2 regions of the Cytobacillus sp. EB106-05-05-XG126 genome follow, and region 1 is predicted to be linked to the other one. Evidence: predicted binding sites of a transcription regulator. Region 1 holds the regulator's gene; the other holds the start of a gene.
The links. The regulator NrdR, encoded in region 1, represses ribonucleotide reductase genes. The targets are predictions, from matches to a motif close to AACACNATATATNGTGTT.
Positions count from the first base shown of each region.

Region 2: the regulator NrdR is predicted to act here: its motif matches at 4,902-4,919, upstream of AC3WTL_RS12735 (vitamin B12-dependent ribonucleotide reductase).

Region 1 covers NZ_JBYTDU010000002.1:155,715-163,822, forward strand. The annotation lists gene coaE (dephospho-CoA kinase) at 1-265, shown strand, start outside; gene AC3WTL_RS11215 (glyceraldehyde-3-phosphate dehydrogenase) at 512-1,543, shown strand; gene speD (adenosylmethionine decarboxylase) at 1,867-2,241, shown strand; gene AC3WTL_RS11225 (hypothetical protein) at 2,375-2,779, shown strand; gene nrdR (transcriptional regulator NrdR) at 2,882-3,343, shown strand; gene AC3WTL_RS11235 (replication initiation and membrane attachment family protein) at 3,484-4,914, shown strand; gene dnaI (primosomal protein DnaI) at 4,914-5,843, shown strand; gene AC3WTL_RS11245 (putative sporulation protein YtxC) at 6,215-7,099, shown strand; gene thrS (threonine--tRNA ligase) at 7,565-8,108, shown strand, end outside.
Region 2 covers NZ_JBYTDU010000002.1:454,968-463,075, reverse strand. The annotation lists gene AC3WTL_RS12745 (patatin-like phospholipase family protein) at 1-625, opposite strand, end outside; gene splB (spore photoproduct lyase) at 731-1,756, opposite strand; gene AC3WTL_RS12735 (vitamin B12-dependent ribonucleotide reductase) at 2,191-4,752, opposite strand; gene AC3WTL_RS12730 (lipoate--protein ligase family protein) at 5,102-5,938, opposite strand; gene AC3WTL_RS12725 (rhodanese-like domain-containing protein) at 6,121-6,504, shown strand; gene gcvPB (aminomethyl-transferring glycine dehydrogenase subunit GcvPB) at 6,553-8,013, opposite strand; gene gcvPA (aminomethyl-transferring glycine dehydrogenase subunit GcvPA) at 8,006-8,108, opposite strand, start outside.

The sequences.
Region 1 (8,108 bases):
TCTTGATATCCCGCTTTTATTTGAAAGTAAATTACAATACATGTGCGACAAAACCTTATTAGTATATGCAGATGAAGATATACAGCTGCAAAGGCTGATGCAAAGAAATCAGCTATCCGAAAAAGAAGCGATGGCAAGAATTCAATCCCAGATGCCTTTAAAAGATAAGAAGGCATTGGCCGATGCTGTAATTGATAATAATGGCACAATTGAAGAAACAGAAAAACAATTGTGGGGTATTTTAAAAAAATGGAATGCTGTCTGAGGAGCCTTTGATAGGCTCTTTTTTGATGTGCTTAAAGCCTAATTAGTATGACAAAAATAATCAGCCATGCGACTGTAAGATAGACCATTACCATATAAAAAGCAGAAAGTGCCTGGGCTGATATTTCTGAATTGTTGAACATTAAAAAATCCGCATTTTATTCATCACAAATGATCTTCAATATGTTATACTAATTACATCTTAAGGTAATAAAAAGTATAACACTAATGCGGAAGGGGCCGTAACATGAAGGCGAAAATAGCGATTAATGGTTTTGGAAGAATTGGACGTATGGTTTTTAGAAAAGCCATCCTTGATGAAAATCTTGAAGTGGCTGCCATAAATGCAAGCTATCCGGCTGAAACTTTGGCACACTTAATTAAATATGATACCAACCATGGACCATTCGAGGGAAGCGTTGTTCCGGAAGACAATGCTATTGTTGTGAACGGTAAAAGGGTTCAGCTTGTAAGCAGCCGGAATCCTGAAGAACTTCCCTGGAAAGAAATGAATATCGATATCGTTATTGAAGCTACAGGAAAGTTTAATTCCCGTGATAAAGCGGCTCTTCATCTTGATGCCGGAGCTAAAAAGGTCATACTTACTGCTCCTGGAAAAAATGAAGATGTGACTATTGTTATGGGCGTAAATGAAAGCGCATTAAAAATCGAAGAACATGATATTATTTCAAATGCATCCTGTACAACAAACTGCCTTGCACCTGTTGCAAAAGTCCTTGATGAACAATTTGGCATTGAAAACGGACTTATGACAACAGTTCATGCATATACAAACGATCAAAAAAATATTGATAACCCGCATAAGGATTTACGCCGTGCACGTGCCTGCGGACAGTCGATCATCCCGACTTCCACTGGTGCTGCCAAAGCTTTGTCGCTGGTATTGCCTCATTTAAAGGGCAAATTGCATGGTATGGCACTGCGTGTGCCGACTCCTAACGTTTCCTTAGTGGATCTCGTGGTAGACTTAAAGCGGGACGTTACAATTGAAGAAGTGAATGCGGCATTTGCTACAGCTTCACAAGGATCGCTGCATGGTATCCTGGATATTACTGACGAACCGTTAGTGTCAATCGATTTCAACACAAATGAACACTCTGCCATCATTGATGGATTATCTACAATGGTAATCGGCACCAGCAAAGTGAAAGTGCTTGCCTGGTACGATAATGAGTGGGGCTATTCTTGCCGTGTCGTAGACTTGACAAAATATGTTGCACAGGAACTTTTTCAGGCATCTGCCGTAAAAGTTGGATAATTGCCAATCTCTTTTAATATAAAACTACCCATACCCTTAAAGCCTGCCATTCCCCGGCAGGCTCCTTTTATTGGACAAAACTAAATCCTGAGAAGGAAAATTCTTCAGAAATTTTGCCAAAAAAAATGTAAAACAATGTGTTGCAAAAAGAAATTAAACAAAGTATACTAATCCTCGTGAACTTCTTCGAGGTTTTGGTATGGTAGCTACTTAAAGGGTTAGGACCTCTCTGGACTAACTTTCCCCCGTGGTAGTTATAGACCAGTATAAATCTGGAATTTCATTAATTAATAGCTTAAAAGTTTAAAGGGGGAAATTTGAATATGGAAACTATGGGTCGTCACGTAATCTCAGAACTTTGGGGATGCGATTTTGAAAAGTTAAATGATATGGATTTTATTGAGCAGACATTCGTAAATGCTGCATTAAAATCTGGTGCTGAAATTCGCGAGGTTGCATTTCATAAATTTGCGCCACAGGGTGTAAGCGGAGTGGTGATCATCTCTGAATCTCATTTAACTATTCACAGCTTCCCGGAGCATGGCTATGCCAGCATTGATGTGTATACGTGTGGAGATCTTGACCCTAACATTGCTGCAGACTTTATTGCAGAAGCGTTAGGAGCTCAAACGCGTGAGAATATCGAAATTCCTCGCGGTATGGGTCCAGTTCAAGTTAAACAAGCTCAAGTACTTTAATACAGAATGACTCTTAGGCAATCCAGAGGTGTATCTAATACACCTCTTTTTATTTTGCCTAAAATCCATTGCCTTTAGTATCTCTATAAAAAATAGTACAATAAGGATACAAAAAATATATGGAGGAAAGAGAATGTCAATTTTCAGGCAGCTTGCCAGCCGCTATAAAAAGCAGTGTGAAACAAACGAAAATCACTCTGACCCTGAGCTCACTACAAGATACTATAGAACCAATACAGCACAAATGCTTCAGACGATTGAAGAGTTATTCAGAGCAGATCATAATGTAAACATTCTCAGCATTTCCAAAGAACACGGCGAGATTGCAGCAGAACTTAAAAAAGACAAATCCTGTTTTGCCATTGTGACAGTCGTGACTGTCAAGCCTTTTGAAACAGCTGTAGATATCAATATTTCAACTGAGCAGTCCTCACCGGCAGGTGTGCATCCATTTCTTAAAAGAGAAGTACTTTCGATATATGAAAAGTTAAATAAACGGCATGATTTTCTCGGTTCTGCAAGAAACGCAGATAAATAGTTGTACTTGTACTGTCAACTCCTTTTTTATAAGATAAGAGTATCAAATAATATTCGGTAATTAGTCTAAAGCCAACTTATAAAAAAATTCGGAGCTGATTGTATGAGATGCCCTTCATGCCAAAACAATAATACCCGTGTACTCGATTCCCGTCCTGTGGATGACAGCCGATCCATCCGCCGCAGAAGGGAATGCGAGAAATGCGGATACCGGTTTACGACTTTTGAGAAAGTGGAAGAAATTCCGTTAATCGTTGTGAAAAAAGAAGGTACGAGAGAGGAATTCAGCCGGGAAAAAATTCTGAGAGGCCTTATTAAAGCATGTGAAAAGAGGCCGGTAGCCCTTAAAGATCTGGAGGACATTACTTTTGAAGTGGAGAAAGAACTCCGCAGCAATGGTGTCTCTGAAATAAAAAGCGATGAAATTGGCGAAATGGTCATGGACAGGCTCGCAAATGTGGACGAGGTCGCATATGTCCGTTTCGCATCAGTATACAGGCAATTTAAAGATATCAATGTGTTTATTGATGAACTCAAGGAACTAATTAAAAAAGAACAATCATAATCAGGTCAGTTTTGCCGCTGCCGCTGATTTTTGATGAATTAGGCTGAGGGGCTGAAGGTTTTTCTTTGGCTCTTTTTTTTGCTGGATATGCTTTTGATGAACAGCCTAATAAAAAATTTAAATAGAAAAAGGTGAACACCATGGCCCAGCATTGGCAGGAGATGCTCCCCATTGATCGATATACAGTAGCAGCCAGCGGGCTTTTGCATGATTATGACCGGAAAGTGCTGACACTGTTATACCAGCCGCTCATTGGCTCTGTGTGCTTCAGTTTGTATATGACTTTATGGGCAGAGCTTGAAGAAAACCGGCTATGGTCATCTTCAAATTCACACCATAGTTTAATGAATTTCATGGGGATGGGGCTTAAGGATATTTATGAAGCCCGTCTCAAGCTTGAAGGAATAGGACTTTTAAAGGTATATGTTAACAAGGATGAAGAGACAAGGTCATTCATTTACGAACTTCTTCCACCGCTGACACCTGAACAATTCTTCCTTGACGGTATGCTCAATATCTATCTTTATAAGAAGTTGGGGAAGAATCAATTTATGAGGCTGAAGCGCTTCTTCTCGGATCAGAAGGTGCAGCCGGCAAGAGGGTATAAGGAAGTAACGAAGGCTTTCCAGGATGTATTTCAATCCGGGCACCCTGGTTCGTTTGACGATGAAGTGATACAGCTGATGAATGAAACAGATGAGGCAGGGTATATTGGAAGGCGGGAGCAGGAAGGCATTCAAATCGGCAGTGAAGGTTTTAATTTTGAATTGCTTCAGGCAGGGCTGAATGAATCGCTTGTACCAAAAAAAGCCCTTACAGTTAAAGTAAAGGAATCTATCAGCAATCTTGCCTTTTTATATGGAATTGACCCTATTCAGATGAAAAATATTGTCATCAGCGCCGTGAATGAAGATAATGAGATAAACATTGATGAATTAAGAAAATCGGCACGGGATTGGTATCAATTCCAAAACCAGGATATGCTGCCATCCCTGATTGACAGGGTTCAGCCTGCCATCCATCAGGCTCATAAAAAACAGCCAGTAACACAGGAAGAAGAATTGATCCGTTATTTGGAAATTACCTCACCAAGGCAGCTTTTAAAAGATATATCCGGAGGAGCGGAGCCTTCGAAAGGCGATCTGCAGATTATAGAAGATGTCATGTTCCAGCAAAAGCTTTTGCCTGGGGTAATTAATGTGCTGATTCAATATGTTATGCTCAAAACAGATATGAAGCTGACCAAAGGGTATGTAGAAAAAATAGCAGGCCACTGGGCAAGAAAGAAGATTAAAACACCCCAGGAAGCTATTGAATTAGCTAAAAAAGAACATCGCCAATACCTTGATTGGGCAGAAGGGAAAAAAACAGCAGGCCCTACGGGGAACAAAAAGAAGCCGATCAGGACAGAGATGCTTCCGGACTGGTTTGATGAAAATAGCAGCAAAGCCGCCAAGAAGGAACAGACCGGGCAGCAAAACAGCGAAAAGGAACAGTATGAGCGGGAATTGAAAAAAAGGGAACTTAAAGAAAAATTAAAAAAACTGCGATCACAGGAGGTGACTGATTGATGAAAAAAATTAATGAAACACTAAGACGCCTTGCAGGCAATGAAGGTTTTCAAAAAAGATATGAAATGATGAGGAGCCAAACGCTTAATCACCCTGAAGTGAAGGCTTTTATCCAAACTCATCGGGATGAATTGACATCTGAAATGGTTGAAAAGAGTCTTAGCAAGCTCTTTGAATATACACAGCAGAGCAAGGAGTGCAATAAATGTCCAAGCTTGGAGGGCTGTGTGAATTTTATGCAGGGCTATCATCCGGAACTGGTGATTCAAAGAGGATCAATCGATCTGAAGTATGATAAGTGCCCGCGCAAGATCATGCACGATGAAAAGCGGAGAAATGAAAAATTAATTCAGAGTTTATATGTGCCATCTGATATCCTTCATGCCACTTTTGATTCGATATATGATGATGACGACCGCATTGAGGCTGTGGATAAAGCAGCATCTTTTGTAATGGACTACCAGCCGGGGTCCAAGCAAAAAGGGATCTATTTTTATGGGAAATTTGGTGTAGGCAAATCTTATTTGCTTGGTGCTATTGCCAATAAGCTTGCAAGCCGGAAAGTATCCTCCATGATTGTCTATGTTCCAGAATTATTCAGGGAATTGAAAAATTCAATTGGTGATCAGACCCTGAACAGCAAGATGGAAACCATTAAAAAAGCACCTGTTTTAATGTTTGATGACATTGGTGCAGAAACCATGTCCAGCTGGACAAGGGATGAGATTTTAGGGCCGATTCTGCAGTTTCGCATGCAGGAAAGCCTCCCAACCTTCTTCACTTCCAATTTCGACCTCCAGGGCCTTGAACATCATCTATCCTACAGCCAGCGCGGCGAGGAAGAGAAAATGAAGGCAAGAAGAATCATGGAACGCATTAAATACCTTGCTGAACCGGTGCTTGTAGAAGGACCGAACAGGAGAGTATAATCTGAAAGCTGCCGATGAAATGTCCGGCAGCTTTTTTTGTTATAGCTGTTTTCGCAAGGTGAGTTGCTGTTTGTATATTATTCGCTGAGTTGATTGTAGCGGAAGGTGCGAGACTCCTGCGGGAGTAGTGGGATAGGTGAGACCCCGCAGACGCGGAGCGTCGAGGAGGCTCACCGCCCGCCCCGCGGAAAGCGAGCAGCCTGGAGCGGAAATCAACGGACAACATTGATAGGCGGAAAACAACAATTTACCCGAAAAGAGGCATATAATATTTATCATAGTTTAATATACTAAAAGACCAAACCCCACTTCTAAATTGGCCAAGTCCGCCATATACATAGAACAGAGATTTGTATAAAGGGGGGATTTGGTTGATCGAAATCATTTTCCAGAGCAGCACAGATGCGAGGAATTTCTATGAGCATCTTTTTGAACAGCTGCAGTCTTTTTGTCAATGTGATAATAATATTCTTCATTTTGAAGATCAACATATAGTCAGAGTTTCTGCTGAAAATAGCGGCAATGTCCTGAATACTGTTAAAACAGCATTCTTTCAATTTATCGTGAACCAGAAGCAGGATGATTGGTTTAAACGGATATTGATGGAGCATTATTATTATGATGATGAAGGCGAGCAGCAGCAGATCCTTGAAATTATTCACTCTATCCTGGAAGGAAGCCGTGAGGATCTTGCTGCGTTTGTCAGTGGACTGGATGTAAAAGAAAGCTTAAAAAACGCAATTGATCAGTTGTTTCAAAATAACATTTCCTTTTCTTTTGATTCATTCGTAAAATTCCGGATGCGCCCGCTTATGATTGAAATGACCAAGTATGTGGAAGTCTCCATCGATGAGTACAAAATGGAACAGGAATATCAGATGTTTATTCATACATTGAGAGATTTCCTGTCAGGCAAGCAGCCAAAAATGAATACGATCCATGTCCTTATGGATGAGGGTGTTTATTTTTATGATGATCAATTGTGTGAAATTAAACGCGGAGAGCTCATAAGGATGATTGACCGCAAGCTATTATCCAATCATCCTGTATATGTGGATTCTGTTACAATTGCGCCGCTGCTCTCTATAGCGCCTTTAGCTATTTATCTCTATTCAGATGATTTTGACCAGCCGCTGGTCAGAACAATCCGCAATATTTTTGAAGAAAGGCTTCAATTAAGCCCTCTTGCAGCTTTTTATCATTATCAAAACGTCCATTCTTATGCCGATGATGAAAAATGTAAAAGATACCCTTGATTTTCCTGAAATAACAAACTATAATAACGTACATATTACAATAATCAAGCAAAAGTTTTGATGAGGATACGGGCATTCTAATACGGTTGAAAGAGAGGGAAGGCAAGGCTGAAACCTTCCTAACACGATCTGAATGCTTACCGCCTCTGAACTCCAGCCAGGAAATGGGCTGGCGGGAAAAGACCGTTATCTTACTACAGAGTCGTTTGTCTTCTATGAAAGCGAGAAGTAGGGTGGAACCGCGTGTTAATAATAACTCGTCCCTTTTTTAGGGACGGGTTTTTTTATTTTTCAAGTGTAAAACGCGTTTTAGGAGCAAAATCTGAATCCAGCTCCAGCGCCTAGCCCCTCGAGGTCACAAGTCAATCCTCCAAAAAAGGAAAGAACGCCTTTTTAGGAGGCTCGCCTTGTGCTTGTCGGGGCTGATCGAGGCGCTTGCGCTTTATAAAAAAGGGAGGAAATATCATGTCAGAAGTTGTTAAAGTTTCGTTTCCAGATGGAGCTGTAAAGGAGTTTCCAAAGGGAACGACAACAGAAGATATTGCAGCTTCGATCAGCCCGGGCCTTAAGAAAAAGGCAATTGCCGGCAAGCTGGATGGAGAAATGTATGATCTTCGCCGTCCAATCGAAAAGGATGGAGCTATTGAAATTGTAACACCCGACTCAAGCGATGCGCTGGAGGTTCTTCGCCACAGCACTGCCCATTTGATGGCTCAGGCGATCAAGCGTTTATATAAAAATGTAAAGCTTGGAGTAGGACCAGTCATTGAAGGCGGATTTTATTATGACATCGACCTGGAAGAATCACTTTCACCAGAAGATCTTCCAGTGATTGAAAAAGAAATGAAAAAGATTATTAATGAAAACCTTGATATTGTCCGCAAAGAGGTCAGCCGCAATGAAGCTGTAGAGATTTTCAAGGAAATAGATGACGAATATAAGCTTGAACTGATCGAGGCTATCCCTGAAGAGGAAACAGTGACAATCTATGAGCAGGGCGAATTTTTTG
Region 2 (8,108 bases), 300 kb from region 1:
TCCCGAGCACAGGCCTGGTTTTTTTCACATTTTCCTTATCAAAAAGCCACATCGGAAAATTGCTTAAAACCCCTCCATCCACAATCACACTTGTGCTGCTGAAGCCATTTAGCTTGACAGGCTCAAAAAAATACGGGAGGCTGCAGCTCATCCTGATAGCTTTTGCCACCGGAAATGAAGCTGGATCAATGCCATAATGCACAAGATCATCCGGAAGTACCATCAATCTTCCATTTGTCAGGTCTGACGCAATGACTCTCAGCGATTGAGGCGGCAGATCTGAAAATGTCCTAATTCCCCTATCGCCAAGTTTCTGAGCCATCCAGCTTTCCAGCTCAGATCCTTTATATAATCCCAAACGCCAATAGAGATTAATCCATTTTCCAACTGCAAAAGGGATAAATGTTTTTCTTTCATCAAGGAGCTTTTTGACTTCAAATTCATCGACGAGCTGATATATTTCCTCACTTGTATAATTAGCAGCTATTAACGCAGCCACAATGGATCCTGCACTGGTACCAGCAACCCGCTTGAAGCAAAATCCCCTTCTATGAACTGCTTCATATGCGCCGATTAAGGCAAATCCTTTGATGCCTCCACCTGAAAAAACACCATCTATATACATGTAAGCCACTCCTGTCGATGTACTTGCTCATAGAGGAACCTTTACTTATACATCTTTAATCAGGAGCTTTTTAAAATAGTACGGCTGACAAGCAAAATTTCATAATTAAGTAAAATATTGCACTTCTGCTTCTGGAAAATATGAGAGTATATACTCCCTGATTGTATGTTCCAGATCCTTTGCTTCATCTGTCGGATAAACATACTTGCCTATACCGTATCTTCCCCACTTATATTTTCGCTTTTCTTCATCCATTTCAAGCTTTGTTTTCGGGTAGCGCTTTTCAATTACCTTTTTGGCCGGTTTCGTAAATCTGTGCTGGATCAATTCGAAAGTTAAGCCTTCCAGATTGATGCCATCAAGTGCTTTGCTTAACCTTTGAAAAAGTTCATGATAGCCTTCTCGCCAATCATCATGCATGTAAATAGGCGCCACGATAAATCCAAGCGGATAGCCGGCATTGGCTACTTTACGGGCAGCTTCAAGCCGTTCATCAAAAGAGGAAGTACCCGGCTCAAAGTTTTTTATTACATAGCGGGAATTGATGCTAAATCGGAACCGGGTTTTCCCATTATGTTTCGCATCCAGCAAATGATCGACATGATGATACTTTGTGACAAAACGGAGCTGGCCGTATTCAGTCTGACCGATAAATTCAATCGTTTTTTTCAGTGAGTGGGTCAGATGATCAATCCCTACGATATCGGAAGTACAAGCAGCCTCAAAGCGTGTTAACTCAGGCTTGCGCTCTTCCATATATTTGGAGGCCTGATCAAAGATTTCTTCGAGGTTTACATACGTCCGAATATACGGCTTGCTGCCAAGTGTGGTTTGCAGATAGCAATAATGACAGTGACCCATGCAGCCAGTTGCAAGGGGAATGGCATATTCTGCCGAAGGCTTGGATGTATCAAATTTCAGAGTTCGTCTGATTCCTACCACTAAAGTAGATTTAGCATTGCGGTATTTCTGCAATTCATTATCGCCAGGAATATTCCTCACCTGATTATGTGAAGTTGTTTCCCTGATTTCAATATTCATTTTCTCAAATTTTTCCTTTAGTTCTCTTCCTAACGGATACTCAAGAGCTTGAGGCTCTATATAAACGAGCTGAGGGATAAATGGCTTCATTGGATTAACCTCTCTTTGTCAATTTGTCCTGCCGTTTTATAATTTCGGATGAACCCTATGACTGTAGTATGAGCCAATTAATCCAACAGCAAAAAAAGAAGATGGAACAATTATTTCCATCTTCTCTAATTCGTTTTATTTATTTTTATGGCTTTTTTCGTAGAAATTTTTGTTTTTCGCCTACCAATGCTGCCCGTTGATTTCCGCTACAGGATGCTCAGCGAACCGCGGGGCAGGCGGTGAGCCTCCTCGACGCTGCGCGTCTGCGGGGTCTCACCTGTCCCGCTACTCCCGAAGGACGTTGAATAAGCTTCCCGGAAAAAACACCGCACGAAGAAAATGCGGTTGCATTTTCGAGGATCTCGCACCTTCCGCTCCAATTAACTCAGTAAATAATTTAAAAATAGCAACAAACCTTGCGAAAACAGCCATTTTTATAAACCGCACTTCAGCTGGGCATTACAGTTTGTGCAAGTATTGCAGCCGCCGATTTCTTTGACTTTTCCTTTGCGGCATACCGGGCATGTATTGCCTACTTCTGAACCGATTGTTACATCGGTGGAACGCAGGTCACTGATTGTATCAACCAGCACAACATGCTGCTTGGATTTTTCTTTTTTGACTGTATCAGTACCATCAAAGCTGTTCTCTTCTGCTTTCAGCGTCAATACTTGAGAATCGCGTGATCCGTCCACATATACTGTTCCGCCCTTTGCTCCGCCGCGGTATAAACGTTCATACACCTTCTCAACCTGTTCAACACTGTAGCCTTTCGGTGCGTTGACAGTTTTACTGATGGAGCTGTCGATCCAGCGCTGAATTACACATTGAACATCTGCGTGCGCTTCTGGAGCAAGATCCATCGCTGCGATAAACCATTCAGGCAGATTTTCAGGATCTGCATCCGGATTGCGGTCTAAATATTCCTGAACAATATCTGCCTTCACTTCAATGAACTTGCCTAAGCGGCCGCTTCTGAAGTATGAGAAGGAGAAATATGGTTCAAGGCCTGTAGAAACTCCAACCATTGTTCCTGTGGATCCCGTAGGAGCAACGGTTAGAAGATGTGAATTGCGGATTCCGCTTTCTAAAATGGAAGCACGGATATCCTCAGGCATTCTCTGCATGAAGCCTGTTTCGGTAAAAGCTTTGCGCAGACGATTCGTTTCTTCAGGATTGTCACCTGTTAAGAACGGGAAACTTCCTTTTTCCTCAGCAAGCTCTACAGAAGCTTTGTAAGCTGATGTAGCAATGGTTTCAAAGACTTTATCAATCAGCACGTTTCCTTCTTCAGAGCCATATTCTGTTTCACAATAGATGAGCAGATCATGAAGCCCCATAACGCCAAGACCAACTCGTCGCTCGCCTAATGCCTGCTTTTTGTTCTCTTCAAGGAAGTATGGTGTAGCATCTATTACATTGTCCTGCATCCGTACACCTACTTCAACAGTACGTTTCAGCTTTTCAAAATCAACAGTTTTATTTTCTTTATCTGCCATTTCTGCAAGATTTACTGCTGCAAGGTTGCATACCGAATTTGGCGCCAGAGGCTGCTCGCCACAAGGATTTGTAGCTACAACCCTTTGTCCGTAAGCCTGTGCATTCGTCATGTCGTTTGCATTATCGATAAAGAAAATGCCTGGTTCAGCTGAGTATGTTGCACAGATGTTAATCAGGTTCCAAAGCTCTTTCGCTTTAATTTTACGGTGAACGCGGACTTTATAGCCTAGTTTTTTCCACTCTCTGACATCACCGACTTTATGCCATTCTTCGTTGTATGTTTTCATCGTTTCGGCATCATAGCATTCAACATCCGGGAAACGAAGCTCATATTCTCCATCATTTTCAACCGCATCCATAAATTCTTTCGTGAGGCAGACTGAAATGTTTGCTCCTGTAAGGAACTCAGAGTTATGAACACTAAAAGTACCGCCAGCTGCCAGCTTCTCCTCAGCATCTTTTATGATGTTTTCACTGAAGCCGCCATAGCCTGGAATGCTTTTATAATTAATAATGCCCTGATACATGGCAATTTCCTGTTCATTAAATGGAGTAAATTTTAATTTTTCTTTAGCATATTTTTTTATTGTTTCATCATTTGTATTTTCAAGAAGGAAGCGTAAAATTCTCGGGTTTTGCATTTTCGAGATGATGAATTCGATAATGTCCGGATGCCAATCAGACAGCATAATCATTTGCGCACCTCTGCGGGATCCCCCCTGCTCCACCAGGTGTGTAAGCTTCGCAATATCATCCAGCCAGGAAACCGAACCGGAGGATTTGCCGTTTACACCTTTGGCCAGTGTATTGCGAGGTCTCAGAGTTGAACCGTTTGTCCCTACTCCGCCGCCGCGGCTCATGATCTCCATTACCTGCTTGCGGTGCTCGGAGATTCCTTCACGGGAATCCTGCACGAATGGCATTACATAGCAATTGAAATACGTAACATCTGTGTCAGCACCAGCTCCATACAGCACGCGGCCAGCTGGAATGAAATTAAGGTTTTTCAATTCCTGATAGAACTTCTCAAACCACTCTATTTTCTTTTCTTCGGTCTTCTCAACCGATGCAAGGCCTGTTGCGTTACGCTTGGCGATTTGCTCATAGTAGATTTCCAAAGGCTTCTCGATTACATCAAGAGGCTTTGTAATAATGCCTGTTCTCGATTCTTCCGGATCATCCAGGACTCCTCTGTAATCTTCCTCTACTAAAACCTTGGCTGTCTTGTTTTCCCAGTCAATATCGATGATGTAGCCTAAGCCGCGTGCAGGAAATTTGGGATCTTCCTTGATGGTAAGGACAACGAAGTCACCGTTTGTGAGTGTCACTTTCTCGGTGTCTTTGAAGGTATAGCGATCTAGCATAACCAAGCGGGAAACACCTTTGTGGGTCATTTTCATATCTGAGGTTACTGGGTGAACCTGAGGAAAGAGACGGATGTCCTTGTTTAAACGTTCAATGTTCAATTTCATTTTTTGTCCTAGAGCAACAGACATTGTTACAACTCCTTCTAAATTCAATTATCTAATTAATGTGTGTAAGTATTCTGTCAGATAGGGTAAATCTATCTGTTTTAAAAGAGTACCCTAAAGTTACCATAACTCAAACCCCAAAATCAATATATAGTGTCCTAAATATTTTCGACACCACTACATATTGTGTCTGATTCAACTGAATCTGATTTTGTCAAACTTAAAATATACTAAAAATAAAAGAAAAACAGAGTTAACAGCCGATTTCCGACAATTAACGATAAATTTTAACATATTTTGAAGCTTGCACTTTTTAAGAGCAGCAATTGGAAAATTATTCATTAAAAAAAGAGAAAAAGCGACTTAGCCGCTTTTATCTCTTATAGTTCCAGTCATCGCTTTCATATCGTTCTTTTGCGATTTTTTGTACATATGCCATCTCTTCTTCTGAGAGCTCGTAAGGTTCCAGTACAATATCCAGGCCTTCCTCAAACCCCTTCTTGAAAGCTGCCTTAGCCTGTTCAAGAGTAATATTTTCTGCTGTCAGCTCATTTATGGCAACAGCTTTATTTTTAAAAGCCTTTTGCATTCTCTCTTTTACCCGGTCATTAGGATATTTGAATAAGCTGAACAGCTTGTCTTCATCCAAATCAAGCAAAATAGAGCCATGCTGAAGGATTACACCTTTTTGTCTTGTTTGTGCACTCCCTGCTACTTTACGGCCTTCTACAACAAGTTCATACCAGCTTGGGGCATCAAAACAAACAGCAGATCTTGGATTTTTTAGAGAGTCCCTTTCTTCAGCCGTCTTTGGTACAGCAAAATAAGCTTCCATCCCCAGGGCGTGAAAACCTTTTAGAATTCCTTCAGAAATGACTCTGTATGCTTCAGTTACTGTACTTGGCATTTCCGGATGAGCTTCAGGAACGATGACACTGTATGTGAGTTCATGTTCGTGCAGCACCCCTCTTCCGCCTGTTGGTCTGCGGACAAATCCCAGTCCATGGTGCTTCACTGCTTCCATATCTATTTCTTTTTCAACCTTTTGGAAGTATCCAATTGAAAGAGTTGCGGGATTCCAGCCGTAAAACCGGATTACAGGTGGCATCTTCCCCTCACTGTTCCAATCAAGCAAGGCTTCATCCAAAGCCATATTAAAAGAAGGCGAACCTTCTCCTGAATCGATAAACCGCCATACTTCTTTAGTCATATGTAACCCTCATTTTCAATTTCTTTAACTGGTCATTTGCGGTTATTAGTCTAACAAAATTCCATTGAAATTTAAAGCAAGTTGAATTTCCAGAACAAATTTACCTGATTTCCTTTACTCCAATCAGGAAAGACTTATATAATATTAGTTGGCTTACCTATGCGTGAAAGGAGAAAGACATATTGGAAACACTTTATTTCATTCTTATCATTTTGGGTGCAATCATTACCTATTCTGTCATAACATGGTTTTATCAGCGCCGAATTGTTAAAACGCTTACTGAAGACCAGTTTAGAGAAGGCTATAGAAAAGCCCAGTTAATCGATGTTCGCGAACCAAATGAATTTGAAAACGGCCATATTTTAGGTGCACGCAATATACCGCTTTCACAAATGAAAATGCGCATGAAAGAATTGCGTCCGGACAAGCCAGTCTACTTATATTGCCAGAGCGGCATGAGAAGTGCGAGAGCTGCCCAGTTTTTGCACCGTAAAGGCTATAAAGACCTTTCACACCTGCAGGGCGGGTTTAAAAAGTGGTCCGGAAAAGTGAAGGCGAAAAAATAATAGTGTTATTTGAAATGGCCCCGTCAGTTTGACGGGGCCTCTTGTTTATTATTGTTTTTGGTAACGAAGAACCGGCTTTCTTGCAGCCATGGTTTCATCCAGACGGCCAATCACTGTTGTATGAGGTGCTTCCTGAACAATCTCAGGGTTTTCCTCAGCTTCTTTTGCAATTTGAATCATCGCGTCGACAAAAGCGTCCAGGGTTTCTTTAGATTCTGTTTCTGTCGGCTCAATCATGATGCACTCTTCCACGTTAAGAGGGAAGTAGATGGTTGGCGGATGATAGCCAAAGTCAAGAAGGCGCTTGGCAATATCCAAAGTACGCACGCCAAGCTTCTTCTGGCGCTTGCCGCTTAAAACGAATTCATGCTTGCAATGTCTGTCAAATGGCAGGTCAAAGAATGGCTCAAGCCTTCTCATCATATAGTTTGCGTTTAGTACCGCATTTTCCGTAACTGCCTTCAGGCCATCCGGCCCCATAGTACGAATATAAGTATAAGCCCGGACATTGATGCCGAAGTTTCCATAATACGGTTTCACGCGGCCGATTGATTGCGGGCGGTCATAATCAAATTCATACTGGTCACCCTTCTTAACTAAAACAGGCTTCGGAAGGTATGGGATCAAATCCGCTTTTACGCCGACAGGGCCAGATCCCGGTCCGCCGCCACCATGCGGTCCTGTAAATGTTTTATGAAGATTAAGGTGAACAACATCAAATCCCATGTCTCCAGGGCGTGCCTTTGAAAGTACAGCATTCAGGTTAGCTCCATCATAGTAAAGCTTTCCGCCGGCACTGTGAACAATCTCTGCCATTTCAAGAATGTTTTCTTCAAACAACCCTAATGTGTTCGGGTTAGTCAGCATAAGAGCAGCAGTATCCTCGCCAACCACTCTTCTCAGGTCCTCTAAATCCACCAACCCATTTTCATCCGATTTAACCGTTACTGTTTCAAAGCCTGCAACTGTTGCGGATGCCGGATTTGTTCCGTGGGCAGAGTCAGGAACGACAACTTTAGTGCGTTTGGTATCGCCATTCGCTTCATGATAAGAACGGATCATCATTAATCCAGTCCATTCTCCGTGCGCTCCTGCAGCCGGCTGAAGTGTAACTTCATCCATTCCTGTAATCTCAATCAGGTGCTCCTGCAGATCATACATTAATTCCAGCGCACCCTGAACAGAGCTTTCATCCTGCAGCGGGTGTAAGTGGGCAAAACCGTTGAAGCGCGCTACATTCTCATTGATTTTAGGATTATATTTCATTGTGCAGGATCCAAGTGGATAAAATCCCGAATCAACACCATGATTTCGTTTGGAAAGTGCAGTATAGTGGCGCATGATATCAAGTTCTGACACTTCCGGCAGCTCAGGCTCTTCTTCTCGCAGATAGCCCTCAGGAAGAAGCTCGCCCAGGTCAATTTCCGGAATATCCATCTCCGGCAGGCTGTAGCCGATACGGCCTTCTGTGCTTAATTCAAAGATGAGTGGCTGATCTTCCTTATGCATGGTAATCCCCCATTTCTTTAACGAATGCATCGATTTCTTCCTTCGTTCTCAATTCCGTTACAGCAACAAGCATATGATTTTTCAGGTCAGTATAA